DNA from 3 places in the Streptomyces sirii genome. Region 3 is predicted to be linked to each of the others. Evidence: riboswitches for the same ligand, from Rfam matches in the RefSeq annotation. Region 3 holds a riboswitch; each other region holds the start of a gene.
The links. Region 3 has a riboswitch for cobalamin ahead of cobN (cobaltochelatase subunit CobN). Riboswitches for the same ligand answer to the same signal wherever they lie in the genome.
Positions count from the first base shown of each region.

Region 1 (9,747 bases), 3.9 Mb from region 3:
ATGCTTTGACCTGCGATTTCATCATGCTGGATGAGGGAGGCAGCGCAGTCACGGCGCATCTGCCGTGCTTTCATGTCCCTCTCTCGCCTTCCCGTCACATTTCCCTCGATGTCGCCCGGCCGGTGTTCCGCTGCCGTGGTGACCGGCTCGTCGCTTCGTACCGCTCGACCCGGAGAGACGTGCCGTACCGCTCGACCAGGAGAGACAGAGTGAAGACCAGGACCACCAGAGCGCTGAGCGCGGGTGCGGCTCTCGCCGGGCTGGCGTCCGTCGCGGCGTGCGGCGGCAGCGGTGCCGTCACCGCGGCGGGCGGCAGGCCCTCCTTCGAAGGGCGCGGCCCCATCACCTACGTCGCCGGCAAGGACGCCAGTGGCGTCATCCAGTCCGTGCTCGACCGCTGGAACAAGCTGCACCCGAAGGAGAAGGTCACCTTCATCCAGCTGCCGACGGACCCCGACGCCCAGCGCCAGCAGATGATCCAGAACGCGCAGACGAAGTCCGATGCCTACACGGTGCTGTCCCTCGACGCCGTGTGGACCTCGGAGTTCGCCGCGCACCGCTGGGTCGACCGGCTGCCGGAGGACCGTTTCCCACTGCGGCAGATGCTGAAGCCGATCGTGGAGACCGGCGAGTACCGCGGTGGCCTGTACGCCGTCCCGATGAGTTCGGACGGCGGGATGCTCTACTACCGCACCGATCTGCTCGAGAAGGCCGGTATCGCCAAGCCGCCGGTCACCTGGTCGCAGATGAAGGCGGACTGCGCCAAGGTGAGGAAGCTGCCCGAGGCGAAGGGCATGTCGTGTTACGCCGGGCAGTTCCAGAAGTACGAGGGCCTGACGGTCAACTTCGCCGAGGCGGTGAACTCCGCCGGCGGCATCGTCACCGACCCCAAGGGCCGACCGGGCGTCGACAGCCCGCAGGCGAAGAAGGGCCTGGACTTCCTGGTCGACTCCTTCCGGGACGGCACGATCCCCAAGGACGCCCTCACCTACCAGGAGGAGGACGGCCGCCGCGCCTTCCAGGCCGGGAAGCTCGTCTTCCTGAGGAACTGGCCGTACATGTACTCCCTGACGTCCAAGAAGGACGGCTCCAGCAAGGTCGCCGGCAGGTTCGCCGCCGCGCCGCTGCCCGGCCTCGACGGCCCAGGCACGTCCAGCCTCGGCGGCCACAACCTGGCCCTGTCGGCCTCGGCGGAGAACAAGGCCACCGCGATCGACTTCATGAAGTTCTTCGCCGGCCAGGAGATCCAGCGGTTCACGCTGTCCCGCGCACCGGGAGCACCGACCTACCACGCGCTCTACGACGATCCGAAGCTGATCAAGCAGTACCCCTACCTCCCCACCCTCAAGAAGTCGGTCCTGCGTGCCGTGCCGCGGCCCCGGGTGTTCCAGTACGGCGATGTCACCGCGGCCGTCCAGCAGGAGGGCTATGCCGCCCTGACCGGCGCCAAGAGCAGCGCACAGGCGCTGAAGGACCTCCAGAAGACCCTGCGACAGCAGCCCGCGACGGACTGAGGAAACGAGGAGTACGCCATGGCGACCACACACACCACGGCAGCGCCCCGGGCTCCGCTGTCCGTACCGGCCAGACCCCCGGGACGACGGCGCAAGGCGACCGCCGGGTCCGGACGGCTCGCGGCCCTGCTGATCTCCCCGACCCTGCTGGTGCTGACGATCGTGGTCCTCTACCCGACGATCGTGGCCCTCAAGGACTCGCTGTTCGGCACCCCCGGACTCGACCCGAAGACCGGATTCGTCCGGGACACCGATCCGTTCGTGGGAGTCGAGAACTACACCGCGATCTTCGGGGAGGCGGGCGCCCGGTTCTGGAACGCGTTCTGGAACACCACCTTCCTCACCGTCACCACCGTCGCACTGGAAGCCGTCATCGGAGTGGCGATGGCGCTGGTCATGCACCGCGCGTTCCAGGGACGGGCCCTGGTCCGGGCCAGCATCCTGGTGCCGTGGGCGGTACCCACCGCCGTCAGCGGTCTGCTGTGGCGGTGGATCTTCAACAGCGACGGCATCGCCAACGCCGTCACCGGCCAGCATGTGCTGTGGACGACCGAGGGCTTCCACGCCAAGGTCGCGGTCATCATCGCCGACGTGTGGAAGACCGCGCCGTTCATCGGGCTGCTTGTACTGGCCGGCCTCCAGGTGATCGACAAGGCGGTCTACGAGGCGGCCAAGCTCGACGGGGCGAGTGCGCTCCGCCAGTTCTGGCACATCACCCTGCCCCTGGTGAAGCCCGCCCTGCTGGTCGCCGTGCTCTTCCGGACGCTGGACGCGCTGCGCATGTTCGACCTGCCGTACATCCTCATCGGCGCGCAGAAGACCTCCGTGGAGACGCTGTCGATGCTCGCCCAGGACCAGGCGGCGAACGTACGGTTCGGACCCGCCGCGGCCTATGCGGTGATCCTCTTCGTCTATGTCTTCCTGATCGCGCTGGCCTTCGTCCGGCTGCTCGGCGCCAATGTCGTCGGGGACGACGACGCGGCTCCCAAGCGCGGGCGTCGGCTGCTGCGCCGGCGTACGGAGGTGGCGGCATGACGCACTCGCTGAACTGGCGCAAGTGGCTGCTCTACGCGGGAGTCACCCTGGTCGTGGCCTACTGCCTCGCACCGTTCTACTGGATGCTGGTCTCCAGCCTCCGGCGTACGTCGGACATCTTCGACAACTCGCTGATCCCCACCCGGTTCTCGTTCGAGAACTACCTCGCGGTCCTCGACCCCTCCCAGTCCTTCACCCGCGCCCTGCTCAACAGCATCGTCGTGGCCGGCATCAGCACCGTCCTGGCACTGATCCTCGCCACCTTCACCGCCTATGCGATGGCGAGGCTGGAGTTCCGGCTCAAGCGGCTGGTGCTCACCCTGATCATCGCCACCTCGATGTTCCCGGTGGTGTCGATCGTGGTCCCGCTGCTGAAGATGTTCGTCGACTTCGGCTGGATCAACAGCTACCAGGCGATGATCGTGCCCAGCATGTCCTTCACCCTGCCGCTCGCGGTGTGGAACCTCACCGCCTTCTTCCGGCAGATGCCCGACGAGCTGGAGCATGCGGCCATGGTCGACGGCTGCACCCGCGGCCAGGCCTTCCGCAAGGTCATCATCCCGCTCGCCGCACCCGGCATCTTCACCACCGCGATCATCACCTTCATCGCGTCCTGGAACGAGTTCCTGATCGCCCTGTCGATGACGAACAAGGCGGAGATGCAGACCGCACCCGTGGCGATCTCCAAGTTCTCCGGGGCCACCCAGTTCGAGACGCCGTTCGGCAGCCAGATGGCGGCCGGGGTCCTCGTCACCATCCCGCTCGTGATCATGGTGCTGATCTTCCAGCGCCGGATCGTCGCCGGCCTCACCGCCGGCGCGGCGAAGTAGCCCGCCCTCCGTACCGCTTACCGCACACTCTTCCGCAAGGAGTACGCCCGACCATGCCCAGCACCGCACCCTGGTGGCGCAGCGCCGTCATCTACCAGGTCTACATCCGCAGCTTCGCCGACGGGAACGGCGACGGGATCGGTGACATCGCAGGCATCCGCTCACGCCTTCCCTACCTCAAGTCCCTTGGCATCGACGCCATTTGGATCAACCCGTGGTACAAGTCGCCGATGGCCGACCACGGATACGACGTGGCGGACTTCCGGGAGATCGACCCGCTGTTCGGCAGCGTCGCGGAGGCCGAGGCGCTCATCGAGGAGGCGCATCGGCACGGCATCCGCGTCATCCCCGACATCGTGCCCAACCACACCTCCGACCAGCACGCGTGGTTCCAGGCCGCGCTGGCCGCCGGGCCCGGAAGCCCGGAGCGCGAGCGCTATGTCTTCCGGGACGGACGCGGCCCCGACGGCGCCGAACCGCCCAACGACTGGAAGTCCTGCTTCGGCGGCCCGGCCTGGAGGCGGCTGCCCGACGGACAGTGGTACCTGCACCTGTTCGCCCCCGAGCAGCCGGACCTCAACTGGAAGAACCCGGAAGTACGTGCCGAGTTCGAGGACATCCTGCGGTTCTGGTTCACCCGGGGCGTCGACGGCTTCCGCATCGACGTGGCGCACGGCTTGATCAAGCACCCCGAACTCCCCGACCTGCCGGTCCTCCCGGACCCGGACTCCCCACAAGCCCAGGCCCCGGTCGACCACCCGCACTGGGACCGCGACGAGGTGCATGAGATCTACCGATCGTGGCGCCGGGTGGCCGACGAGTTCCCCGGCGACCGCAAGTTCGTCGCCGAGGCATGGGCGCCCAGCCCCGAGCGGCTCGCCCGCTACGTACGCCGGGACGGTCTGCACACCGCCTTCAACTTCGACTTCCTGATGACCAGTTGGGACCCCAAGGCGCTGCGCGAGGTCATCGACAGCTCGCTCGCCAGCCTCGGCGCCGTCGGCGCCCCCGCCACCTGGGTGCTCTCCAACCACGACGTCGTACGCCACCCCAGCCGCTACGGACGCGAGGTGGTCAGGAAGTGGACCGCCAATGTGCCCTACCGGCCCGAAGGCCCCCTCGACCTCCCACTCGGCATCCGGCGCGCCCGCGCCGCCGCCCTGCTGATGCTCGCCCTGCCCGGCGGCGCATACGTCTACCAGGGCGAGGAACTGGGCCTGCCGGAGGTCGAGAACCTGCCCGAGGACGTCCTCCAGGACCCCATCTGGGAGCGCTCCGGAAACACCGACCCCGGCCGTGACGGCTGCCGGGTGCCGATCCCGTGGTCCGGGCAGGAGGCACCGTTCGGCTTCAGCCCCGACGACGCCTCCGGCGCGCCCTGGCTGCCCCAGCCAGCGGACTGGCACGCCCTCAGCGTCGAGGCGCAGACCGGCGACGAGGCGTCCATGCTGGAGCTCTACCGCCGCGCCCTCCACCTGCGCCGGGACCACGCCGCCCTCGGCGACTCCGCCCTGACCTGGCTGGACACGCCACCCGGAGTACTCGCCTTCGCCCGCGAACCGGGCTTCGCCTGCGTCGTCAACCTCTCCGCCGACCCGTACCCCCTCCCGGAACACGACACGGTGGTCCTGGCAAGCGGACACATCGAGGACGGCCACCTGGGGACGGACGAGGCGGTCTGGTTGGCGCTGTGACGGGGTGACGGTATAGCGACAACAACCGCGTCAACCGCGCAGACGGGCGGTCGACCGGCCAACTCCAGGCCGGTCGGCCGCCGTCAGGCTTGCGTGCGATCCTCAGTCGGAGCCGGTGCGGCGGGCTTCCTCCCTGGCGGCCCTGCGCCTGCGGGCGGCCATGCTCAGAAAGCCCACCAGGGCGATCAGACCTCCCGTGAGGGCGGCAGAAACCAGCTTGTGCAAGAGATCATCCACAGGGTCCCCGTTCACTTGCTCGGTGCGCGTACGGCGTAGCCGCGCGACCGGTCGTTCGACACGTTGTGCGCCCACTGTCGTGGGGAGCGCTGAAATGCCGATGAAATAACGGTGATTGGGGGCCCAGGGGCCGGGGCACTCATGGCCCCGGCCCCTAGGGAGCCGTCAGGTCAGGATGCGGACAGCTCACCGCGGACGGTGCGGGCCGCGGCCACCAGGCTCTCCAGGGACGCCCGGGTCTCGGGCCAGCCCCGGGTCTTCAGACCGCAGTCCGGGTTCACCCACAGGCGCTCGGCGGGGATCGCCTTCAGGCCGGTGCGCAGCAGTTCGGCGGCCTCCTCCGGGCTCGGCACGCGCGGCGAGTGGATGTCGTACACGCCGGGCCCGGCCTCGCGCGGATAGCCGTGGGCGGCCAGTTCGCGGGCGACCTGCATATGGGAGCGGGCGGCCTCCAGACTGATGACGTCCGCGTCGAGGTCGTCGATGGCCTGGACGATGTCGCCGAACTCGGCATAGCACATGTGGGTGTGGATCTGGGTGTCTGGGCGGACGCCGCTGGTGGTGATCCGGAACGCCTCCGTGGCCCAGGCCAGGTAGGCGGGGCGGTCGGCGCCGCGCAGCGGCAGGGTCTCGCGCAGGGCCGGCTCGTCCACCTGGATGACGGATGTGCCGGCCGCTTCCAGGTCGCCCACCTCGTCGCGCAGGGCGAGGGCGACCTGGCGGGCGGTGTCGCCCAGGGGCTGGTCGTCGCGGACGAAGGACCAGGCGAGCATGGTGACCGGGCCGGTGAGCATGCCCTTGACCGGACGGTCGGTGAGCGACTGGGCGTAGGCCGTCCAGCGCACGGTCATCGGCTCGGCGCGGGAGATGTCGCCGGCCAGGATCGGTGGGCGGACATAGCGGGTGCCGTACGACTGGACCCAGCCGTGCTGCGTGGCGAGGTAGCCGGTGAGCTGCTCGGCGAAGTACTGGACCATGTCGTTGCGTTCGGCCTCGCCGTGGACGAGGACGTCCAGACCGGCCTTCTCCTGGAAGGCGAGCACCTCCTGGATCTCGGCCTTGATCCGCTCCTCGTACCCGGCCGTGTCGATCCGGCCCGCGCGCAGGTCGGCCCGCGCGGTGCGCAGTTCGCCGGTCTGCGGGAAGGAGCCGATGGTCGTGGTCGGCAGCAGCGGCAGGCGGAGGTGGGCGCGCTGGGCCGAGGTCCGTTCGGCGTAGGGCTGGGAGCGGCGGGCGTCGCTCTCGCCGATCGCGCCGGTACGGGCGCGGACGTCCGGGTTGTGGGTGATGGGTGAGTTGGCCCGGGAGGCCAGGGCGGCCCGGGTCGCGGCCAGTTGGGCGGTGATGGCGCCGGTGCCGTGGGACAGGCCCTTGGCGAGGGTGACGATCTCGGCCGTCTTCTGCCGGGCGAAGGCCAGCCAGCGCAGGACCTGCGGTGCGATGTCCCGCTCGGCCGCCGCGTCCAGCGGGACGTGCAGCAGGGAGCAGGAGGCCGACACATCGACCCGGTCGGCCAGACCGAGGAGGGTGCCGAGCGTGGCGAGGGACTTCTCCAGGTCGTTGGCCCAGATGTTGCGGCCGTTGACGACGCCGGCGACCAGTCGCTTGCCCTGTAGTCCGCCGACGGCCGCCAGGGCCTCCAGGTTGGCGGCGGCGGACTCGGTGAAGTCCAGCGCGAGCCCCTCGACCGGAGCCTTGGCCAGGACGGGCAACGCGTCGCCCAGGCGGTCGAAGTAGGAGGCGACGAGCAGCTTGGGCCGGTCGGTGAGGGCGCCGAGTTCGCGGTAGGCGCGGGCAGCGGTGTCGAGCTCGGCCGGTGTGCGGTCCTGGACGAGGGCGGGTTCGTCCAACTGCGCCCACTCGGCGCCGGCCGCGCGCAGGTCGGCGAGGACCTCGGCGTACACGGGCAGCAGGCGGTCCAGGAGGGTCAGCGGGTCGAAGTCGGCGGCCACGCCGGGCGCGGGCTTGGCCAGCAGCAGATAGGTGACGGGACCGACCAGCACCGGCCGGGCCGTCAACCCCAGTGCCAGGGCCTCCTTCAGCTCGGCGACCTGCTTGGCGGAGTCGGCGGTGAACACCGTGTCGGGGCCCAACTCGGGCACCAGATAGTGGTAGTTGGTGTCGAACCACTTGGTCATCTCCAGTGGTGCGACATCCTGCGTGCCACGCGCCATGGCGAAGTAACCGTCGAGCGGATCGGCCGCGACGGCGTCCCGGTGGCGGTAGGGGATCGCCCCGACCATGACGGTGGTGTCCAGGACGTGGTCGTAGTACGAGAAGTCGCCGGTCGGGACCTCGTCGAGGCCCGCCCCGGCCAACTGCTGCCAGGCGGAGCGGCGCAGTTCGGCGGCGGTGGCGCGGAGGGCGTCGGCGGTGACGCGGCCCTTCCAGTAACCCTCGATCGACTTCTTCAGTTCCCGGTCCGGGCCCTGGCGGGGGTAGCCGTACACGGTGGCCCGTGCTGCCGCGGCTGCGGACTTGGTGTTCACGGAGATCTCCTTCGCGAGATGAATCCCTGAGATCCCGGCGACGGGACGAGGACGCGAAGGGGCAGCGAACCGTGCGATACGACCTCGCGCGGCATGGCGCGGTCATCCGCCTGGTATGTACGCCGACCCGCCCTCGAGGTCACCGGGATATCCGGGTGCGAGTCGTCCGCACCCGGGCAGATGGCAGGTCTTCGGACTCGCGAGCACGTCCTCACGGGGGAGGACACCTAATGGCCGTCGCTTCCCAGGCCCTCTCATCGGACCCAGTGCGTATGACGGCGGTCGTTCCCGCTCACCGCTGCGGGGCAGTCCCGGATTCCCACCGGGTTCCCTCTTGCGACGCATCCCGCCTGGCGGACGGGGCGAACCAGCTGCACAGGTCAGCCTAAGGGCCGTCGAGCGATGCGGTACGTCCAGGTCCACCATTCGGAAGGTGAGGTGAGCCACGCGGGCGACAGGTGTGAAGCGCGACGAGGGCGGGAAACGCCGCACATGCGTCTCCCGCCCTCCCCTGTGAGCAGCCGCCGGATCCCTCGGCCGGCGGTGCGGCCGGGCCCCTCAGCCCGACCGGACCAGACCCCTCAGTTCTGGTCGTACTGGTGGAACCCCCGGCCGGCCTTGCGGCCCAACAGCCCTGCCTCGACCATCCGCTGGAGCAGCGGGGGAGGGGCGTAGAGCGGTTCCTTGAACTCGTCGTAGAGCGATTCGGCGATCGAGGAGACGGTGTCCAGCCCGATCAGGTCCGCCAGTCTGAGCGGCCCCATGGGGTGGGCGCAGCCCAGCTCCATGCCGGTGTCGATGTCCGCGGCCGTGGCGAAGCCCGACTCCGCCATGCGGATCGCCGCGAGCAGGTATGGCACGAGCAGCGCGTTGACGACGAAGCCGGCCCGGTCCTGGGAGCGGACGACCGTCTTGCCCAGGGTGCCGGTGGCGAAGTCCGCCACGACGGCGACCGTTTCGGGAGCCGTGTGCAGGGACGTCACGATCTCCACCAGCGGCAGCACCGGGACCGGGTTGAAGAAGTGCAGCCCCACGACCCGGTCGGCGCGGCCGGTGGCCATGCCCAGGCGCATGACGGGGAGGGAGGAGGTGTTGGTGGCCAGCACCGCCCCTGGGTCCTCGACGATCTTGTCGAGCGCGGCGAACACCTCCGTCTTGGCGTCGGCGTTCTCGACGACGGCCTCGATGACGAGCTGCCGGTCCGCCAGGTCCTCCAGGCTGCCGGTGAAGAGCAGGCGGGCGAGGGCCTGCCGCGCCGCGGCCGGCTCCAGCTTCCCCCGCCGCACGGCGCGGTCCAGCGAGGCGGCCACCCGCTCCCGCGCGGCGCGGGCGGCCGTGGCGTCGGCCTCGCAGACCACGGTGTCGAGACCGGCCCGTGCGCACACCTCGGCGATGCCCGCGCCCATCTGACCGCCGCCGACCACCCCGACGCGCTGGATGCCCGCGCTCATGACCGCGGCTCCGCGTTCCGTACGAGGTGGCGGGCGTAGGCGTCCGGGGTGAAGAAGCCCGGCAACTCCCGGGCCAGTGCGTTCCGTTCGAAGAGCGCGCGCACCTCTTCGAGAGGCGCCCACGGGTACTCGGCACCGAGCGCGGCGAGCTCCTCGTCGAGCAGCCGCCGGACCGTCTCCCGGTCCACGACCCGGTGGCGCAGCCACTGCCAGATCTGCACACGGGCGATCTCGGCGGTGGCGGCGTCCTCCATCAGGCCGTACAGGGCGACCGCCCCCTGGCCGCGCAGCCAGGCGGCGAAGTAGCGCAGAGCCACCGCGACGTTGGCTCGCACCCCCTCCGCCGTGGGCGGACCGCTGATCCGGCGCACCGAGAGCAGGTCCGCGGCGCTCACCGCCACATCGTCGCGGGAACGGTCGATCTGCTGCGGCCGGTCGCCGAGCACGCCGTCGAACACCTCGCGGCACAGTGGCACGAGGCCGGGATGGGCCACCCA
Region 1 is NZ_CP147982.1:718,396-728,142, reverse strand. Features, by position in the region: gene WAB15_RS03385 (ABC transporter substrate-binding protein) at 210-1,514, shown strand; gene WAB15_RS03380 (carbohydrate ABC transporter permease) at 1,533-2,549, shown strand; gene WAB15_RS03375 (carbohydrate ABC transporter permease) at 2,546-3,379, shown strand; gene WAB15_RS03370 (glycoside hydrolase family 13 protein) at 3,433-5,073, shown strand; gene WAB15_RS03365 (hypothetical protein) at 5,176-5,298, opposite strand; gene metE (5-methyltetrahydropteroyltriglutamate--homocysteine S-methyltransferase) at 5,481-7,799, opposite strand; cobalamin riboswitch at 7,964-8,186, opposite strand; gene WAB15_RS03355 (3-hydroxybutyryl-CoA dehydrogenase) at 8,381-9,250, opposite strand; gene aceB (malate synthase A) at 9,247-9,747, opposite strand, start outside.
Region 1: another riboswitch for cobalamin. It lies ahead of metE (5-methyltetrahydropteroyltriglutamate--homocysteine S-methyltransferase); the one in region 3 lies ahead of cobN (cobaltochelatase subunit CobN).

Region 2 (9,747 bases), 1.5 Mb from region 3:
TAGTAGGCGTGGGCGGCCGCCTGGATTCCGTACGAACCGCGGCCGAACCAGCTGGTGTTGAGGTAGCCGCGCAGGATCTCCGGCTTGGACTTCTGGTTGCTCACCTTCAGCGAGAGGATGAACTCCCGCACCTTGCGGGTGATCGTCTGGTCCTGCGAGAGATAGGTGTTCTTCACATACTGCTGGGTGATGGTGGAGCCGCCCTGGGTCTCCTCGCCGGAGACCATGTTGACCACGGCGCGGGCGATGCCCTGGAGGGAGACGCCGGGGTCGCTGTAGAAGGTGGCGTTCTCCGCGGCGATCACGGAGTTCTCGACGGAGTCGGGCACCTTGTCGAGGGTGACGTTCTGCCGGTTGACGGCGCCCACGCTCACCATCTGGCTGCCGTCCGCCCAGTAGTAGACGGTGGCCTCCTGCCCGGCGATCTCGTTCTCGTTCGGAATGTCGATCGTCGCGTACACGACGGTGAACAGCCCCGCCAGGCAGAGGATCCCGAACGAGAGGGTGCCGAGCCACAGCCGCCATGACGGCAGCCAGCGGCGCGGACCCTCACGTCCCTGGCGCGGATAGTCGATGAACCGACGACGCCCCTTCGTGGCCTTCATATCCACAAGGATGTGGCGGCCACGGCTCCGGTTGCCGAGGTAACAGAACGCTCACATTGGCGCGTGACCAGGGCTGAAGGGGCGTCGCAGGTCCTCGGTTCCCCGGGCCTAGAAGTCGTCGTCGAAGGAGACCGAACCCTCGACGGCGACCTGGTAGGCCGAGGCCCGGCGTTCGAAGAAGTTGGTCAGCTCCTGGACGTTCTGCAGCTCCATGAAGGAGAACGGGTTCTCCGAGCCGTACACGGGAGCAAATCCCAGACGCTGCAGCCGCTGGTCGGCGACGCACTGGAGGTACTCGCGCATCGACTCGGTGTTCATGCCCGGCAGGCCGTCACCGCACAGGTCGCGGCCGAACTGCAGCTCGGCCTCGACGGCCTCCTTGAGCATCTCGGTGACCTGCTGCTCCAGCTTGTCGTCGAAGAGGTCGGGCTCCTCCTGGCGCACCGTGTCCACCACCGAGAACGCGAAGTCCATGTGCATGGACTCGTCGCGGAAGACCCAGTTGGTGCCGGTGGCCAGCCCGTGCAGCAGACCGCGCGAGCGGAACCAGTAGACGTACGCGAAGGCGCCGTAGAAGAACAGCCCCTCGATGCAGGCCGCGAAGCAGATCAGGTTCAGCAGGAAGCGGCGCCGGTCGGCCTTGGACTCCAGCCGGTCGATGCTCTCGACCGAGTCCATCCACTTGAAGCAGAACTCGGCCTTCTCCCGGATGGAGGGGATGCTCTCCACGGCCGCGAAGGCGGCGGCGCGGTCGTCCGGGTCGGGGAGGTAGGTGTCCAGCAGCGTCAGATAGAACTGGACGTGCACCGCCTCCTCGAAGAGCTGACGGCTCAGGTACAGCCGCGCCTCGGGGGAGTTGATGTGCTTGTAGAGCGTCAGCACGAGGTTGTTGGCGACGATCGAGTCGCCGGTCGCGAAGAACGCCACCAGCCGGCCGATCATGTGCTGCTCGCCCGGCGAGAGTTTGGCGAGGTCGGCGACGTCGGAGTGGAGGTCGACCTCCTCCACGGTCCAGGTGTTCTTGATCGCGTCGCGGTAGCGGTCGTAGAACTCCGGGTACCGCATGGGCCGCAGGGTCAGCTCGAAGCCCGGGTCGAGGAGGTTCTTGGCGCCGGTGGTCGTGGTGTGGTTGGCCGCGGCGGTGTTCTTCTCGGGTGCGGTGGTCATTACTGGCAGGCCTCGCAGGACTCGGGGTTTTCCAGGGAGCAGGCGACCGCCTCGGGGTCGGTGGCCTGCTGCGGGACGGGGACGGGGACGGGGGCGCCGGCGGCCGCGGTGCCGCGGGCCGACTGGGCGATCCGGGTCGCCGGCCGCGAACGCAGGTAGTACGTCGTCTTGATGCCGCGCTTCCAGGCGTAGGCGTACATCGAGCTGAGCTTGCCGATGGTCGGCGACGCCATGAAGAGGTTCAGCGACTGGCTCTGGTCGATGAACGGCGTACGGGCCGCGGCCATGTCGATCAGGGCGCGCTGCGGGATCTCCCACGCGGTGCGGTACAGCGCCCGGACCTCCTCGGGGATCCAACCGACGTCCTGCACCGAGCCGTTCGCCTCGCGCAGCGCGTCACGGGTCCGCGCGTCCCACAGCCCCAGGGCCTTGAGCTCCTCGATCAGATACGCGTTGACCTGGAGGAACTCACCCGACAGCGTCTCGCGCTTGAAGAGGTTGGAGACCTGCGGCTCGATGCACTCGTACACGCCCGCGATCGAGGCGATGGTCGCGGTCGGCGCGATCGCCAGCAGCAGCGAGTTGCGCATCCCGGTCGCGGCGATCCGGGTGCGCAGCGCCGCCCAGCGGTCCGCCCAGCGGGGCTCGGCGTTCGGGTAGTGGTCCGGGTGCAGCACACCGCGGGCGGTGCGGGTCGCCGACCAGGCCGGGTGCGGGCCGTGCCGCTCGGCGAGGTCCGCGGACGCCTCGTACGCGGCGAGCATGATCCGCTCGGAGATCCGGGTCGACAGCTCCTGCGCCTGGGCCGAGTCGAAGGGCAGCCGCAGCCGGAAGAAGACGTCCTGCAGGCCCATCAGGCCCAGACCCACCGGGCGCCAGCGGGAGTTGGAGGCCCCGGCCTGATCGGTCGGGTAGAAGTTGATGTCCACGACGCGGTCGAGGAAGGTGACGGCGGTACGGACCGTGGCGTCCAGCTTCTCCCAGTCCATCGCCTCCTCCCAGCCGGCGGCCTCGTCGCCCAGGTGGGCGGCGAGGTTGACCGACCCCAGGTTGCAGACCGCGGTCTCGCCGTCGTCGGTCACCTCCAGGATCTCCGTGCACAGGTTGGAGGAGTGCACGACCTGGCCGGGCTCGGCGGTCTGGTTGGCGGTGCGGTTGGCGGCGTCCTTGAACGTCATCCAGCCGTTGCCGGTCTGCGCCAGGGTGCGCATCATGCGGGAGTACAGCACCCGCGCCGGGATCTGCTTGAGCGCCCGGCCCTCGGCCTCGGCCCTGCGGTACGCGGCGTCGAACTCCTCGCCCCACAGGTCCACCAGCTCCGGGGCGTCCGAGGGGGAGAACAGCGACCAGTCGGCGTCCGCCTCCACCCGGCGCATGAACTCGTCCGGGATCCAGTGCGCGATGTTCAGGTTGTGGGTGCGGCGGGCCTCCTCACCGGTGTTGTCGCGCAGCTCCAGGAACTCCTCGATGTCGGCGTGCCAGGTCTCCAGGTAGACACAGGCGGCGCCCTTGCGCCGGCCGCCCTGGTTCACGGCCGCGACCGAGGCGTCCAGGGTGCGCAGGAACGGCACGATGCCGTTGGAGTGCCCGTTGGTGCCGCGGATCAGCGAACCGCGGGCGCGGATGCGGGAGTACGACAGGCCGATGCCGCCGGCGTGCTTCGACAGCCGCGCCACCTGGTGGTAGCGGTCGTAGATCGAGTCCAGCTCGTCCAGCGGGGAGTCCAGCAGGTAGCAGGACGACATCTGCGGGTGGCGGGTGCCGGAGTTGAACAGGGTGGGGGAGGAGGGCAGGTACGACAGCGAGCTGGTGAGGCGGTACAGCTCGGCGACGTCGTCCAGGGCGCGCTCGCTGTGGTCTTCGGCGAGGCCGCAGGCCACCCGCAGCAGGAAGTGCTGGGGGGTCTCGATGACCTGGCGGGTGGTCGGGTGGCGCAGCAGGTAGCGCGAGTGCAGGGTGCGCAGCCCGAAGTACCCGAACCGGTCGTCGGCCCCGTCGGCGAGCGCCCGGTCGACCAGGGCGTTCAGCCGGGCGGCGTGGGTCGCGACGAACTGCGCGGTCTCATCGGCGATCAGGCCCTCGCGGTGGCCGACCTCGACGGAGGCGGAGAAGGCGACCGCCCCCTGTTCGGCCGCCTCCTCCGAGATCGAGAGGGTGAGCAGCCGCGCGGCGAGCTTGGAGTACTGCGGCTCGTCACCGATCAGCCCGGCCGCGGCCTCGATGGCCAGCGACCGCAGTTCGGACTCGCCCGCGCCCTCGTACCGGCCGCGCAGGGCGGCGGCGGCCACCTTGCCGGGGTCGGTCGCGGTCAGGTCCTCGGTCAGCTTCGTCAGGGTGCGCAGCAGCGCAACGCCTGGACCGTCCCGCCCGTCCTCGCCCGGACCGCCGTCGGCGGGGGCGGCAGGCGCGGTCACCGCAGGCTGCACGACCTCGGCGTCTGACGCGGGCTCCGTTGGCGCGATGGTCACGTGATGCTCTCCCTCACTCGGCGGGGGCCGGGAGGGAGGGGCGCGACGGTCGCACGCGCGCATGCCGCACCCCGTGACGGTCAGGGGTGCGCGGGCACACCGCGCGGCGTCCACCGGCCCAACCCTCGGGGCCCGGACGTATCGACGTCCGCACCGATGGCGGTGCGGGCGTACCGTCGGCAGGTCCTCGGACTTCACGGGCGCGCGGCAGGGCCCTAGTCAGGCCACTGGGCGCGCTCTTACACCGTTGCGGGACAGTTCCGGATTCCCACCGGATTCCCCTGCGGCGACAGCGAGGACGAGCATACATCTTGTGCTGTCCCCCGCACGCACCCCCACATCTTGTGTCGCCACCTCATACCACTCCGACAGGTGTGCGAAGCGTCAGGGGGCGGGGGGAGCGCTCGGCACGGCTCTCAGGCCCGGCCTGGGGCGCCTTTCAGGCCATATCCCGCGCGAACGCCCAGAGCGTGATCCCCGGTACCGGCTCCCAGTCCCGTTCCTCGGCGCGCACGAATCCCAGCCGGCGGTAGAGCCGGTGCGCGGGCAGCACATGCCGTGGCGTGGACAGCACCATGCCGCTCAGCCCGAGCGCCCGCGCCCGCTCCAGACACGCCGCCACCAACGCCTCCCCGACGCCTCGTCCGCGCCCCTCGGGCCGCACCGCGAGCATCCGGAACTCCCCCTCCCCGGGCCGCGCCAGCTCCGCGTACGGACTCCCGTACGCGGAGAAGGTGACCGTCCCCACCACCCGCTCGTCCGGCCCCTCCACGGCCACCAGCACCTCCGCCTGCTCCGCCCGCTCGGCCACCTTCCGCAGCCTCGCCGCGTACCTGTCTCCCGCACCGGCCACCAGCAGCCCATCGGTCAGATAGACCGCCACCAGCAACTCCCCGACCGCACCGAACTCCGCCTGGCGCACGGGCCTGATCGTGATGTCCATGGGGCCAGTGTGAGGGTGGGGCTGATGGCGGGGTGGTTGTCGGCGGCCTCGGCTATCGTCGGTTTTACGTTCCCTGCTCCGTCCAGTGGAAGAAGGAGAGGTCTCATGACCGCGCTCGCTGACCGGCCACACATTATGGATACCGAGCACTTCGAAGAGGCCGCCCGGATACTCGCCCGCCTGGAAGAAGGCGCGCGGTTGGAACTCATCGACGGGAAGGTCAGGAGCAAGCCGATGCCGGATGGGGATCACGGGCGGATCATCCAGTGGTTGCTTCGCATCTGCATGCAGCACCGGCCCGAGCTTTTCCTCGATCCAACCCAGGGGCTGAAGGCGCAGGCGTACCGAAACGGCCGCGCCCGTCCAGATGGCTCGCTCGCACCCGCTGATGCCTTCGTTGGCCAAGGCGAGTGGGCAGACCCTGGCCCGGTACTGATGGTCGTCGAAGTCACTTCCCACGACTCCGACACCGACAAGCGCGACAGGGTCGAGAAGCGCAGTGCGTATGCGGAGACCGGTATCCCGATCTATCTGTTGATCGATCGGCAGGCCTGCCAGGTCGTGGTCTACAGCGAGCCCGACGGCGTCTGCTACGAGAACATCCACACTGTGCCGTACGGCAAGACGATCCACCTGCCGGACCCCGTCGGCATCACCCTCGAAACCGAGCCGCTCAAGGACTGGGTGAACTAGCCCCTCCCACCTCTGCGAAATGGGCCGCCGCAACCCCGAGGGGTTGCGGCGGCCCATTTCGGGTCAACGCCGACGCCTCAGTGCCCCGCCGGTGCCCCCGCCGTAGCCGACGGCAGCTCCGCCGAGACGCCCTCGTCGCCGATGTCCGCGGTGTAGTCGCCGGGGCTGGTCTCGTCGACGCCCTCAGGGGCCTTCATGGCCTTCAGGACGAACGTCAGGACGACCGTCACCACGAGGTTCAGGACGAGGGCGGTCAGGCCGATGTAGCCGATCTCGCCGATCCCGGGGATCTCCTTGCTGGAGCCGCCGAAGTGAGCCTGGGTGGGGCTCGCGACACCGTATGCCGCGAGCGTGCCGTAGAGCATGCCGACCGCCCAGCCGGTCAGCAGCGCCCAGCGGTGGAACCAGCGGGTGAACAGGCCGCCGACCAGGGCCGGCAGGGTCTGCAGGATCCAGATGCCGCCCAGCAGCTGGAAGTTGATGGCGACGGTCTTGTCCATGGTGAGGACGAAGACCAGCGCGCCGACCTTGACCAGCAGGGAGACGAGCTTGGCGACCTTGTGCTCCTGCTCGGGCGTGGCGGCGGGCTTGAGGAAGTCCTTGTAGACGTTGCGGGTGAACAGGTTGGCCGCGGCGATGGACATGATGGCCGCCGGTACCAGTGCGCCGATCCCGATCGCGGCGAACGCGACGCCGGCGAACCAGCTGGGGAACATGTCCTCGAACAGCTGCGGGACGGCCAGCTGGGGGTTGCCCTGGATGTCCGTACCGGCCTTGATGGCCATGAAGCCGAGCAGCGCCAGGAGGCCCAGCATCAGGGAGTACAGCGGCAGGATCGTGGTGTTGCGGCGGATCACGTTGCGGCTGCGCGAGGAGAGCGTGGCGGTGATCGAGTGCGGGTACATGAAGAGCGCCAGCGCGGAGCCGAGCGCCAGGGTCGCGTACGCCCACTGCGCGTTGGGCCCGCTGGTCAGCTCGCCGCGCGGTTTGCCGGGGACGGCGCCGGGCTCGGCGAACGCCTTGCCGGCGGCGTGGAAGATCTGGTCGAAACCACCCAGTTTGATCGGGATGTAGACGATCGCCACGATGATGACCAGGTAGATCAGCCCGTCCTTGACGAAGGCGATCAGGGCGGGCGCGCGCAGGCCGGAGGAGTAGGTGTACGCGGCCAGCACCGCGAAGGCGATCAGCAGCGGCAGGTCCTTGACGAACCAGTTGGTGTGCTCACCGCCGCCGATGCCGATCACGTCCAGGACGGCCTGGATGCCGACGAGTTGGAGCGCGATGTACGGCATCGTGGCGAGGATGCCGGTGAGCGCCACGGCCAGCGACAGGCCCTTGGAGCCGAAGCGTCCCCGGACGAAGTCGGAGGTGGTGACGTAGCCGTGCTTGTGCGAGACCGACCACAGGCGGGGCAGGAAGGTGAAGATGAGGGGGTAGACCAGGATGGTGTACGGGACGGCGAAGAAGCCGGCCGCGCCCGCCGCGTAGATCGCCGCCGGTACGGCCACGAAGGTGTACGCGGTGTAGAGGTCGCCGCCCAGCAGGAACCAGGTCACCCAGGTGCCGAAGCTCCGCCCGCCCAGGCCCCATTCGTCGAGGTTGGCGGACTGCTCGGCCTTGCGCCAACGGGCCGCCAGGAATCCCATGACCGTCACGGCCAGGAAGAAGAAGACGAACACGGCGAGCGCCACGCCGTTGACGCCCCGGGTCGAGGAGGCCGCGAGCGCGGTGGAGGCGCCCGCTGCGGACATCGCGTCGGTCACTGGTCCGCACCACCCTTGCGGGCGCGCTGCTCACGCTGCACGAGCTTGTACGCCACCATCGTCAGCGCCGTCGAGATCGGCACCCACAGCATCTGGTACCAGTAGAAGAACGGGATCCCGACGAGCGTGGGCTCCATCCGGGCGTACGAACTCACCCACAGCATCGCCACGAACGGAGCGAGCAGGCACAGCCCGACCACCACACGCGTCGGTGTGACGATCTGTCTGCTGCTGGGGGATTCGGCTGGCTCTGGCATCGCGTGGCTCCGTCCGTGGCGGCGAACTCCTGTGCAATCGGCTGAAAATCTATGGCAGGGCCGTGGCACGCGTCACTAGCTGTCCGCATATCGGTACGAAGAATCCGGGCGGGGAGGGCGGTCGGCGGGCGGAGTTCACTCCGTGGGGCGCTGCAGCCTGGCCACGAACTTGTAGCGGTCGCCGCGGTAGACCGAGCGCACCCACTCCACCGGCCGGCCCTGGGCGTCGAGCGAGTGCCGCGAGAGCATCAGCATCGGCAGGCCGACGTCGGTGCCCAGCAGACCGGCCTCGCGCGGGGTGGCGAGCGAGGTCTCGATGGTCTCCTCGGCCTCCGCGAGGCGGACGTCGTAGACCTCGGCCAGCGCGGTGTACAGGGACGTGTACTTGACCAGGTTGCGGCGCAGCGCGGGGAAGCGCTTCGCCGACAGGTGGGTGGTCTCGATGGCCATCGGCTCGCCGCTGGCCAGCCGCAGCCGCTCGATGCGCAGCACCCTGCCGCCGGGGGTGATGTCCAGCAGGCCGGCCAGCCGGTCGTCGGCGGTGACGTAGCCGATGTCCAGCAGCTGGGAGGTCGGCTCCAGGCCCTGGGCCCGCATGTCCTCCGTGTAGGACGTCAGTTGCAGCGCCTGGGAGACCTTGGGCTTGGCCACGAAGGTGCCCTTGCCCTGGATGCGCTCCAGCCGGCCCTCGACGACCAGCTCCTGCAGCGCCTGGCGCACCGTCGTGCGGGAGGTGTCGAACTCCGCGGCGAGGGTGCGCTCGGGCGGTACCGGGGTGCCGGGCGGCAGGGTCTCGGTGATCTCCAGCAAGTGCCGCTTGAGGCGGTAGTACTTGGGCACCCGTGCGGTCCGCGTGCCGCCGCCGCTCTCCGCGCTGCCCCCGTCGGTCTCCATGGCCCGCCTCTCCGACGCCTGTCGTGCTGCCGTCACCGGCTCCTCCGTACGTAGCGGCTCACATCGTGGCACGCGCGGGTTCGTTGTGCTCCCTCGCAGGTCCCGGCGTGCCGGATGTCGGTCCGGTAACGGACCTGACAGCGACTCTTATACACCCTTGACACCCCAAAAGGTCTAGGCCAAGCTGCGGGCACTGGTCTAAACCATTAAAGACCACACCCGGCCTTTAGGGGAGAGCGCAATGAAGCGTGGGCTCATAGCAGCGACGGCGGTCGCGGGAATGCTGGTGAGTGTCGCTGCCTGTGGGTCCAGCGACGGCAACAAGGCGGGCGCGAATGGCTTCAAGGGCCAGAAGCTGACCGTTTGGGTGATGAGCGGTTCGAACCCGGAGCAGTGGAGCAAGCAGGTCTCCGAGCAGTTCAAGAAGAAGACCGGGGCCACCGTCGAGTTCAAGGTCCAGCAGTGGAACGGCATTCAGCAGAAGCTGAGCACCGCACTCTCCGAGGACACCCCGCCGGACGTCGTCGAAATCGGCAACACCCAGACCGCCGCGTACGCGAAGGCCGGCGCCCTGGCCGACCTCGGCGATCTGAAGAAGGAGATCGGCGCCGGCTGGAACGAGGCTTTCAACAAGGCCTCGCTCGTGGACGGAAAGCAGTACGCGCTGCCGTGGTACGCCGGAAACCGCGTGGTGATGTACAACAAGAGGATCTGGGCCGAGGCGGGGCTCAAGGAGCTCCCCCAGACCCGCAACCAGCTGTTCAAGGCGCTGGACGCGATCAAGCGGAAGACCGACGCCGAGCCGCTGTACCTCCCCGGTCAGAACTGGTACTTCTTCGACGGGCTGACCATCGGCACCGGCGCCGACCTGGTGAAGAAGCAGGGCGGCAAGTGGGTCTCCAACCTCGGCGACTCCAAGGTCGCCAAGGCCATGGACATCTACAAGCAGTACCA
Region 2 is NZ_CP147982.1:6,038,934-6,048,680, forward strand. Features, by position in the region: gene WAB15_RS27330 (transglycosylase domain-containing protein) at 1-605, opposite strand, end outside; gene WAB15_RS27335 (ribonucleotide-diphosphate reductase subunit beta) at 714-1,772, opposite strand; gene WAB15_RS27340 (ribonucleoside-diphosphate reductase subunit alpha) at 1,772-4,240, opposite strand; cobalamin riboswitch at 4,401-4,563, opposite strand; gene WAB15_RS27345 (GNAT family N-acetyltransferase) at 4,680-5,183, opposite strand; gene WAB15_RS27350 (Uma2 family endonuclease) at 5,289-5,876, shown strand; gene mctP (monocarboxylate uptake permease MctP) at 5,954-7,630, opposite strand; gene WAB15_RS27360 (DUF3311 domain-containing protein) at 7,639-7,899, opposite strand; gene WAB15_RS27365 (GntR family transcriptional regulator) at 8,035-8,793, opposite strand; gene WAB15_RS27370 (extracellular solute-binding protein) at 9,035-9,747, shown strand, end outside.
Region 2: another riboswitch for cobalamin. It lies ahead of WAB15_RS27340 (ribonucleoside-diphosphate reductase subunit alpha); the one in region 3 lies ahead of cobN (cobaltochelatase subunit CobN).

Region 3 (9,747 bases):
CGTCACCTACCACGGCGACCGGCCCGAGGGTAAGACGTACCGCGTCGAGGACGGCGTCCTGGTGCTCGGCGACTGCGGCGACGAGTGCTCGGTGGACTACACCGTCGAGGTGCCGGCGGGCATCCCGGTGAGCGGGGAGACCTCGAACGGCTCGGTGAGCCTGAGCAAGGTGGGCGCGGTGGAGGTGACCACCAGCTCCGGAGAGGTCGAGCTGGACGGCGTCACCGGCGCGGTCGACGTACGGACCTCCAACGGCCAGATCACCGGCCGCGGCATGTCGGGCAAGCGCATCGACGCCGAGACCTCCAACGGGAGCATCGAGCTGTCCCCCGCCACCGCGCAGAACATCCGGGCGAAGACTTCCAACGGCTCCGTCACGGTGAAGGTGCCCAAGGGCCCCTACCGAATATCCGCACAGACCAGCAGCGGCGACAAGGACATCAACGTGGCGAGCGACCCGGCGGCGCGGTACCGGCTGGACCTGATCACCAGCAACGGGGACATCACCGCGGAGCCGGCCCAGGCCGGCTAGTCAGCGGGGCGGCCCGGGCCCGACCGGCAGGGCCCGCCCGCCGGGCGCGCACCCGGCAGGGGCCGGCGCGTCCGCCCGGCCCCCTCCGTCGCCACCGCCGTACGGGCCGCCGGTGCTCAGTCCTCGCCCTCCAGCTCCCCTTCCGTCTCCAGGAAGGCCTCGCGCAGGGCCGCCAGTGTCTCGGCGTCCGGCTTCTCCCACATACCGCGGGACTCGGCCTCCAGGAGGCGTTCGGCGATGCCGTGCAGGGCCCAGGGGTTGGCCTCCTGGAGGAAGGCGCGGTTCTCGGGGTCCAGGACGTAGGTCTGGGCGAGCTTGTCGTACATCCAGTCGGCGACCACGCCCGTGGTGGCGTCGTAGCCGAACAAGTAGTCCACGGTCGCGGCGAGTTCGAAGGCGCCCTTGTAGCCGTGGCGGCGCATCGCCTCGATCCAGCGGGGGTTGACCACCCGGGCGCGGAAGACCCGGGAGGTCTCCTCGACGAGGGTGCGGGTGCGGACCGTCTCGGGCCGGGTGGAGTCGCCGATGTACGCCTCGGGGGCCTTGCCCTTGAGTGCCTTGACGGTGGCGACCATGCCTCCGTGGTACTGGAAGTAGTCGTCGGAGTCGGCGATGTCGTGTTCGCGGGTGTCGGTGTTCTTGGCCGCGACCGCGATGCGCTTGTAGGCGGTCTCCATCTCGTCCCGGGCCGGCCGGCCTTCCAGCCCGCGGCCGTAGGCGTAGCCGCCCCACACGGTGTAGACCTCGGCGAGGTCGGCGTCCGTGCGCCAGTCGCGGGAGTCGATCAGCTGGAGCAGGCCCGCGCCGTAGGTCCCGGGGCGGGAGCCGAAGATCCGGGTGGTGGCGCGGCGTTCGTCGCCGTGCGTGGCGAGGTCCGCCTGGGCGTGGGCCCGTACGAAGTTCTCGGAGGCGGGCTCGTCGAGGGAGGCGGCCAGCCGTACGGCGTCGTCCAGCAGGCCGATGACGTGCGGGAAGGCGTCCCGGAAGAAGCCCGAGATGCGCAGGGTGACGTCGATACGGGGGCGGCCCAGCTCGGTGAGCGCGATCGGCTCCAGGCCCGTGACGCGGCGCGAGGCGTCGTCCCAGACGGGGCGGATGCCCAGCAGCGCGAGGGCCTCGGCCACGTCGTCGCCGCTGGTGCGCATCGCGCTGGTGCCCCAGAGGGAGAGGCCGACGGACTGCGGCCATTCGCCGTTGTCGGTGCGGTAGCGCGTCAGGAGGGAGTCGGCGAGTGCCTGGCCGGTCTCCCAGGCGAGCCGGGAAGGGACGGCCTTGGGGTCGACGGAGTAGAAGTTGCGGCCCGTCGGCAGGACGTTGACCAGCCCGCGCAGCGGGGAGCCGGAGGGTCCGGCCGGGACGAAGCCGCCGCTGAGCGCGTGGACGGCGTGGTCGATCTCGTCGGTGGTGGCGGCGAGGCGCGGCACGACCTGGCGGGCGGCGAAGTCGAGGATGTCGGCGACCGCGTCCGGGTGGCCATCGGCGATGCGGGCCACCGCGGCCGGGTCCCAGTCCGCGTCCTCCATCGCCTGGACCAGGGCGCGGGCCGTCTCCTCGGCCTCGTCGGCGGTCGTACGGGTCGCGGCGGACTCGTCGAGGCCGAGCGCCTCGCGCAGGCCGGGCAGGGCCTGTGTGCCGCCCCAGATCTGCCGGGCCCGCAGGATGGCGAGCACGAGATTGACGCGGGCCTCCCCGGCGGGCGCGCCGCCCAGGACGTGCAGACCGTCGCGGATCTGGGCGTCCTTGACCTCGCACAGCCAGCCGTCGACATGCAGCAGGAAGTCGTCGAAGCCCTCGTCGTCGGGGCGTTCGTCCATCCCCAGGTCGTGGTCGAGCTTGGCGGCCTGGATCAGCGTCCAGATCTGGGAGCGGATCGCGGGCAGCTTGGCCGGGTCCATGGAGGAGATCGCCGCGTACTCGTCGAGCAGCTGCTCCAGGCGCGCGATGTCGCCGTAGGACTCGGCGCGGGCCATCGGCGGGACGAGATGGTCGACGAGGGTGGCGTGGACCCGGCGCTTGGCCTGGGTGCCCTCGCCCGGGTCGTTGACCAGGAAGGGGTAGACGAGCGGGAGGTCGCCGAGCGCGGCGTCCGGGCCGCAGGCGGCGGACAGTCCCGCGTTCTTGCCGGGCAGCCACTCCAGGTTGCCGTGCTTGCCCAGGTGGACCATGGCGTCGGCGCCGAAGCCGCCGTCCTCCTGGGAGGCCGCGATCCAGCGGTAGGCCGCCAAGTAGTGGTGCGAGGGGGGCAGATCGGGGTCGTGGTAGATCGCGATCGGGTTCTCGCCGAAGCCGCGCGGCGGCTGGATGAGGATCAGGAGATTGCCGCGGCGCAGGGCGGCCAGGACGATGTCGCCGTCGGGGTCGCGGCCCGGCTCGCCCGTGTGGCTGCGGTCGAGGAACATCTCGCCCGGCGCCGGCCCCCAGTGCTCCTCGACGGCGTCGCGCAGCTCCTGCGGCAGCGTGGCGTACCAGCGCCGGTAGTCCGCGGCCGGGATGCGGACCGGGTTGCGGGACAGCTGCTCCTCGGTGAGCCACTCCTGGTCGTGGCCGCCGGCCTCGATGAGGGCGTAGATCAGCTCGTCGCCGTCGCCGGACTCCAGACCGGGGACGGGCTCGGCGGTCTCGTCGCCGAAGTCGTAGCCCTCCGCCCGGAGGCGGCGCAGCAGAGCGACCGCGCTGGCCGGGGTGTCCAGGCCGACGGCGTTGCCGATGCGGGAGTGCTTGGTCGGGTAGGCGGAGAGCACCAGCGCCAGGCGCTTGTCGCCGGCCGGGATGTGGCGCAGCCGGGCGTGGCGTACGGCGATGCCGGCGACGCGGGCGGCGCGCTCGGGGTCGGCGACGTACACCGGCAGACCGTCCTCGTCGACCTCCTTGAAGGAGAACGGGACGGTGATCAGACGCCCGTCGAACTCGGGGACGGCGATCTGGCTGGCGGCGTCCAGGGGGGACAGCCCCTCGTCGTTCTCCTCCCAGGCGCTGCGCGATCCGGTCAGGCACAGGGCCTGGAGGATCGGCACGTCGAGCGCGGCGAGCGCGCCCGCGTCCCAGGACTCGTCGTCGCCGCCGGCGGAGGCCTCGGCGGGCTTGGTGCCGCCGGCGGCCAGGACGGTGGTGACGATCGCGTCGGCCGGGCGGAGGGCGTCGATCAGCTCCGCCTCGGGTGCGCGCAGCGAGGCGACGAAGAGCGGGCGGGCGCGGCCGCCGGCCGCCTCGATCTGCTCGCACAGGGTCCGCACGAAGGCGGTGTTGCCGCTCATGTGGTGAGCGCGGTAGTAGAGCACGGCGACCAGCGGGCCGCTGTCGTTGCGGCTCTCCCGGTCGAGGGGGCCCCAGGTGGGCGCGGGCGCCGGCGGCTCGAAGCCGTGGCCGGTCAGCAGGACGGTGTCGGAGAGGAATCGGGCGAGCTGGTCGAGGTTGGCGGGGCCGCCGTGCGCGAGGTAGGCGTGCGCCTCGGCCGCGATGCCGACGGGGACCGTGGACTGCTCCATGAGCTGGGCGTCGGGGGCCTGTTCACCGGTGAGCACGACGACCGGCCGGTGCTGGTCCTCGGCGAGCAGCAGGTCCAGCCCCTCCTGCCAGGCGCGGATGCCGCCGAGGAGGCGTACGACGACGAGGTCGGTGCCCTCCAGCAGCGCGGGCAGCTCGGCCACGTCGAGGCGGGCGGGGTTGGCGAGACGGTACGGCACCGGGCCCGTGGCCGCGCGGGCGCTGAGCAGGTCGGTGTCGGAGGTCGACAGCAGCAGAAGCATGCGAGCGCAGGCCTTCCTCGGGGTGTCCGCGCCCCGGGTGGTCGTATGGACGGCGGGAGTTCCTGGCTCACCCGGCGCCGGCCGGGTTCACAGTGGCGGGACCGCGCCGGATTCTCACCGGGCTTCCTCCCTTGGGCGCCGTCGCTGGCGTCCGGTGGGCCAGCCGACCCACCGACCTGCATAGTAAGGGCTGCGGACGGCCAAGGTAAGCGGGCCCTGGGGCCGACCGCCGCGGACCGCTCCGCTCCGCCCGGGCCGGGTCCGCGGCCGCGTAGGTGGCCGGTCGGCGACCGGTCCGTGGCCGGATCCGCCCCGGATCGGCCGCCCGGCGTCGTGGGTATGCTCGCCGCCATGCCGCCCTCCCCCTCGATCCGGCCCCTGGGGTCCGAACCGCCCCTACGGGACCGCGGTGACGCCTGCCCGGGGGCGCTGCGGCTGCACCCGGCGGCCGACGGGCGACTGGCCCGAGTGCGGGTAGTCGCAGGTGACTTGACGGTACGTCAGGCCGAGGCGTTGGCCGACGCCGCGGACACTCTCGGGGACGGCCGGCTCTCCCTGACGTCCCGGGGGAACGTGGAACTGCGCGGCCTTGCCGAGGACTGCGGCGGCCCGCTCGCCGCTCTGCTGCGCGACGCCGGTCTGCTCCCCTCCGAACACCACGAACGCATCCGCAACATCCTCGCCTCCCCGCTGGCCGGGCTGGACCGGCACACCCCTGCTGACGTGCGGTTGTGGGCCCGTGACCTGGACTCTTCGCTCTGCGCGAGCCGGTCGGCGACCGCGCTGTCCGGCCGTTTCCTCTTCGTCCTGGACGACGGACGGGGCGATGTGGCGGCGCTGGGCGGGGATGTGAGCTTGGTCGCAGAACCCTCCACGGTGGCCGGGCGGACCGGCTCCGGCGCCGGTGGCACCGCGCTGCTGCGGGTCGGTGACGATCCGGCGGCGCTGCGGATCGCCGGCCCGGACGCACCGCGCGCCGCGCTCACCGCCGCCCTGACGTTCCTGGACACCGCCGCGGCGAGCGGTAGCGGCGCCTGGCGGATCCGCGAACTGCCGGACGAGCACACGCTGACGGCCCGGCACGTCGCCGAGCGGCTACGAGCGGCGGGCATCACGGCGGAGCATGTGACGGACGGGGCAGGGGCTCTGCGCTCGGTGACCGCGCACGCCGAGGAGTTCCCGGACTCCTCCACCCCGGGGGTGGTCGAGGGCGCCGACGGCCGCCGGGCCCTGTGCGTGCTGGCTCCGCTGGGCCGGCTGAGCACCGCCCAGTGGCGCCTGCTCACCGCCATCGCCGCCCAGGACGGCTCCGGTGCACTGCGCCTGACGCCCTGGCGCGGAATCGTCCTGCCCGGTCTGCCGGCCGCCGCGGCCGCCGCCCGGTCGGCCGAGCTGTCCGCCGCCGGCCTGGTCACCGACCCGTCCTCTCCCTGGCACCGCCTCGGCGCGTGCACCGGCCGCCCCGGCTGCGCCAAGTCCCTTACGGACGTCCGCGCGGACGCCGCGGCCGCGGTCGCCGCGGGCGCGCGGACGCCGGACGGCGGCCCGGCCCCGGCCGCCTGGGCGGGCGGCGCGCCCGTCCACTGGTCCGGCTGCGAGCGCCGCTGCGGCCACCCTCACGGCACCTGGGTCGACGTCCTGGCAACGGCCGACGGCTACCAGATATCGGTCGTACGGCCGGATGCACCACCAGCAACACAAGAAACGAGGCCACAGTGACCGCCTTCGACTACGAGAAGGACGGTGCGGCGATCTACCGCCAGTCCTTCGCCACGATCCGCGCCGAGGCGGACCTCGCCGGGCTGCCCGCCGACGTCAGTCGGGTGGCGGTCCGGATGATCCACGCCTGCGGCATGGTCGACCTCGTACGCGATCTGGCGTTCACCCCCGAGGTGGTGGCCAACGCCCGCAAGGCGCTGCGCGCCGGTGCGCCGATCCTGTGCGACGCCAACATGGTCGCCAGCGGCGTCACCCGCAAGCGGCTGCCGGCCGACAACGAGGTGCTGTGCACGCTCGCCGACCCGTCGGTGCCGGAGCTGGCCGCCCGGATGGGCACCACCCGCAGCGCCGCCGCGCTGGAGCTGTGGCGTGACCGCATGGAGGGCGCCGTGGTGGCCGTCGGCAACGCGCCCACCGCGCTCTTCCGGCTGCTGGAGATGATCGAGGAGGGGGCACCCCGCCCTGCCGCCGTCCTCGGCATACCCGTCGGCTTCATCGGCGCGGCGGAGTCCAAGGACGCGCTGATCGCCCACCCGTCGAAGCTGGACCACATCGTGGTGCGCGGACGCCGGGGCGGCAGCGCCATGGCCGCGGCCGCGATCAACGCCCTGGCAAGCGAGGAAGAGTAAGAGTGAGCGAGCAGCAGCTGACCGGTCGCCTCTACGGCGTGGGCCTCGGCCCCGGTGACCCGTCCCTGATGACCGTGCGTGCCGTCCAGGTCATCGCCGCGGCCGACGTCATCGCGTACCACAGCGCCCGGCACGGACGGTCCATCGCGCGCGCGATAGCCGCCGAGCACCTGCGCGCCGACCACATCGAGGAGGCGCTGGTCTACCCGGTCACCACCGAGTCCACCGACCACCCCGGCGGCTACCGCGGCGCGCTCGACGAGTTCTACGAGGAGGCCGCGGCCCGCCTCGCCGTCCACCTCGACGCCGGCCGCACGGTCGCCGTCATCTCCGAGGGCGACCCGCTCTTCTACGGCTCCTACCAGCACATGCACAAGCGGCTGGCGCACCGTTACCCGACGGAGGTGATCCCCGGGGTCACCTCGATCAGCGCCGCCGCGGCCCGCCTGGGCAAGCCGCTCGCCGAGGCCGACGAGGTCCTGACGATCCTGCCCGGCACGCTCCCGGAGGAGGAGCTGACGGCCCGCCTCGCCTCGACCGACACCGCGGTCGTGATGAAGCTGGGCCGCACCTTCCCCACCGTCCGCCGGGCGATGGAACGTGCCGGCCGCCTCGCCGAGGCCCACTACGTCGAGCGCGCCACCATGTCCGGCGAACGCACGGACAAACTGGCCGACATCGACTCCGACACCGTCCCCTACTTCTCCGTCTCGGTCGTCGCCAGCCGCGTCGCGGAGCAGTCCTACCAGGCCCCCGAGGCGGCGCCGGACCCCGCCGCCGAGCCGTCCGGTCCCGGTGAGGTCGTGGTCGTCGGCACCGGCCCGGCCGGCCCGCTCTGGCTCACCCCGGAGTCCCGCGGCGCCCTCGCCGCCGCGCAGGACCTCGTCGGCTACACCACCTACCTCGACCGCGTCCCGGTACGTCCCGGCCAGCGCCGCCACGGCTCCGACAACAAGGTCGAGTCCGAACGCGCCGAACTCGCCCTCGATCTGGCCCGCCGCGGCCGGCGGGTGGCCGTGGTCTCCGGCGGCGACCCGGGCGTCTTCGCCATGGCCACCGCAGTCCTCGAAGTCGCCTCCCAGGACCCCTACCGCTCCGTGCCGGTACGCGTCCTGCCCGGCGTCACCGCCGCCAACGCGGCCGCCGCCCGCGCCGGCGCCCCGCTCGGCCACGACTACGCGGTCATCTCGCTCTCCGACCGCCTCAAGCCCTGGGAGGTCATCGCCGCCCGCCTCCGCGCCGCCGCGGGTGCCGACCTGGCCCTCGCCCTCTACAACCCCGGCTCCCGCAGCCGCACCTGGCAGGTCGCCAAGGCCCGCGAACTCCTCCTGGAACACCGCGCCCCGGACACCCCGGTCATCCTCGCCCGCGACATCGGCGGCCCCGAGGAGTCGGTCCGCACCGTCGCCCTGACGGATCTGGACCCGAACCAGGTCGATATGCGCACCCTCCTCATCGTCGGCTCATCGCAGACAGAGGTGGTGCGCCGGGATGACGGCCGGGACGAGGACGTGGTGTGGACACCGCGGAGGTACCCGGAGGAGTAGCCGGGTTGTGGCCCCGCCCCTGTGATGGGCAGGGGCCACACGACGTCACTTGGACCAGTAGGGGTCACGCACGTCCGGCGCGTAGTCCGGTCCCCCATTGGGCGCCTTGGGAAATTTGTCGCCTTCTTCTCCCCAAATGTCACCGCTGACCGCGTCAGATGAGACATCCACACTGGCGCTGACGGAAATATTGCCGTAGCCACCCACGCTGAAATGAACAACGCAACCGTCTGAGGCCGTGGCGGAAAACGACGGCCCTCGGGGATTCATTTCACCGATCTCATACCCAGCCGCCGACCAGTGCTTATAGACGGCCTTGATCAGCTCGGCAAGCTTCGCCTTTGACACCTTGGTGCGCACATAGCGTTTCCGGTCAACGCCCACTTCACCATTCGCCGTATTCGTGAAGGAATTCCTGTGCGCCGATATGTGGGCAGGACCCTCGCGCCATTTGATCCTGGGGCGTATTGCCTTGAAGGTATCATCCAGAACAGCGTCGATCCGCTTGACGGCCTGTTTCACGTTGGCTCGCTCGTGATCATCCCCCCCGAAGACCGAACAGCCACCAAGGCAGCCGGACGCAAGCATCACGCTGGCGACCACCCGGGGAAATTTCCATCGCCTCATCGCCTTCATCGCCTCCCCTGATGGGAAACCTGTTCCGGGTGTCCGGCCACAATCGCACCCATATTATTGAGGGAGTCGCCACCCTCTTCACCGTCGAAGTAACTGGAATGAGAGCCCGCAAGGTCCCCGTCTGCGACTCCGAATCGCTGACCACCAAACTCCTTGCTGGCTGGATCCTGGCCGAAATGCAGCTCGTGCGGATCCATGAGATGCGCAATGGCGGCGCCGGGGCCGAGTTCGTACGGCGATGGAGCATGTGTAACCGGGTCATTCTCTGCCGCACCCACCCACACGTGGTCTGCACCCACGCCAAGCTGCTCAGCCTTCTGGGCTCCGGTGCCGGGACTGCCTACGAGGACGATGTCGTCCGCAGGGATTCCGCCCTCACGCTGGGCAGCCTGCCCCACCGTGAACGAACCATAGCTGTGCCCAATGGCCGTCACATGTGGCCGTTCACCTTGATGAGTGGCCTGGATGCCATCTAGGAACTGCCCGAAGGCTGCCCCGCCCTTCTCGCCCCGCTCCCGGTCAGCAACCGAAAGGTCGGTCTCAGAGAGCCTGTCCGGCCCCCCTTGCGGAGCGTCATATCCAAGCCAGACAATTGAGGCTGTTTTCTGCTGCCTGTCAGCATACTGCGCCGAATCCCACACATTCTTGGCGCGATCCCCGTCTTCGTCTGCGACATCCTTGAGCTGAGTATTGAGCCCAGGAACGTACGCCGCGACGTTGTCCGCAGTATCGGGATCTCCATACGACAGAATTGCCCTCCCCTGCCCCTCCGGCCCGATGCCGAGCAGAAGCGGTTCCGGTTCCTTTCCGGTGTCGCGCTCCAGGCGGGCTCTGATCATCTCGAAGCCCTGCCGTTGCCGCTGAACAGTCGGTGACATAGGTGTGCCCGGCGGGTACATAGCGATCAATCGGTCGAGGTTGACGCGATTAGCCTTGTC
Region 3 is NZ_CP147982.1:4,570,540-4,580,286, forward strand. Features, by position in the region: gene WAB15_RS20475 (DUF4097 family beta strand repeat-containing protein) at 1-532, shown strand, start outside; gene cobN (cobaltochelatase subunit CobN) at 649-4,278, opposite strand; cobalamin riboswitch at 4,314-4,467, opposite strand; gene cobG (precorrin-3B synthase) at 4,630-5,997, shown strand; gene WAB15_RS20490 (precorrin-8X methylmutase) at 5,994-6,626, shown strand; gene WAB15_RS20495 (precorrin-2 C(20)-methyltransferase) at 6,629-8,173, shown strand; gene WAB15_RS20500 (hypothetical protein) at 8,219-8,809, opposite strand; gene WAB15_RS20505 (alpha/beta hydrolase) at 8,806-9,747, opposite strand, start outside.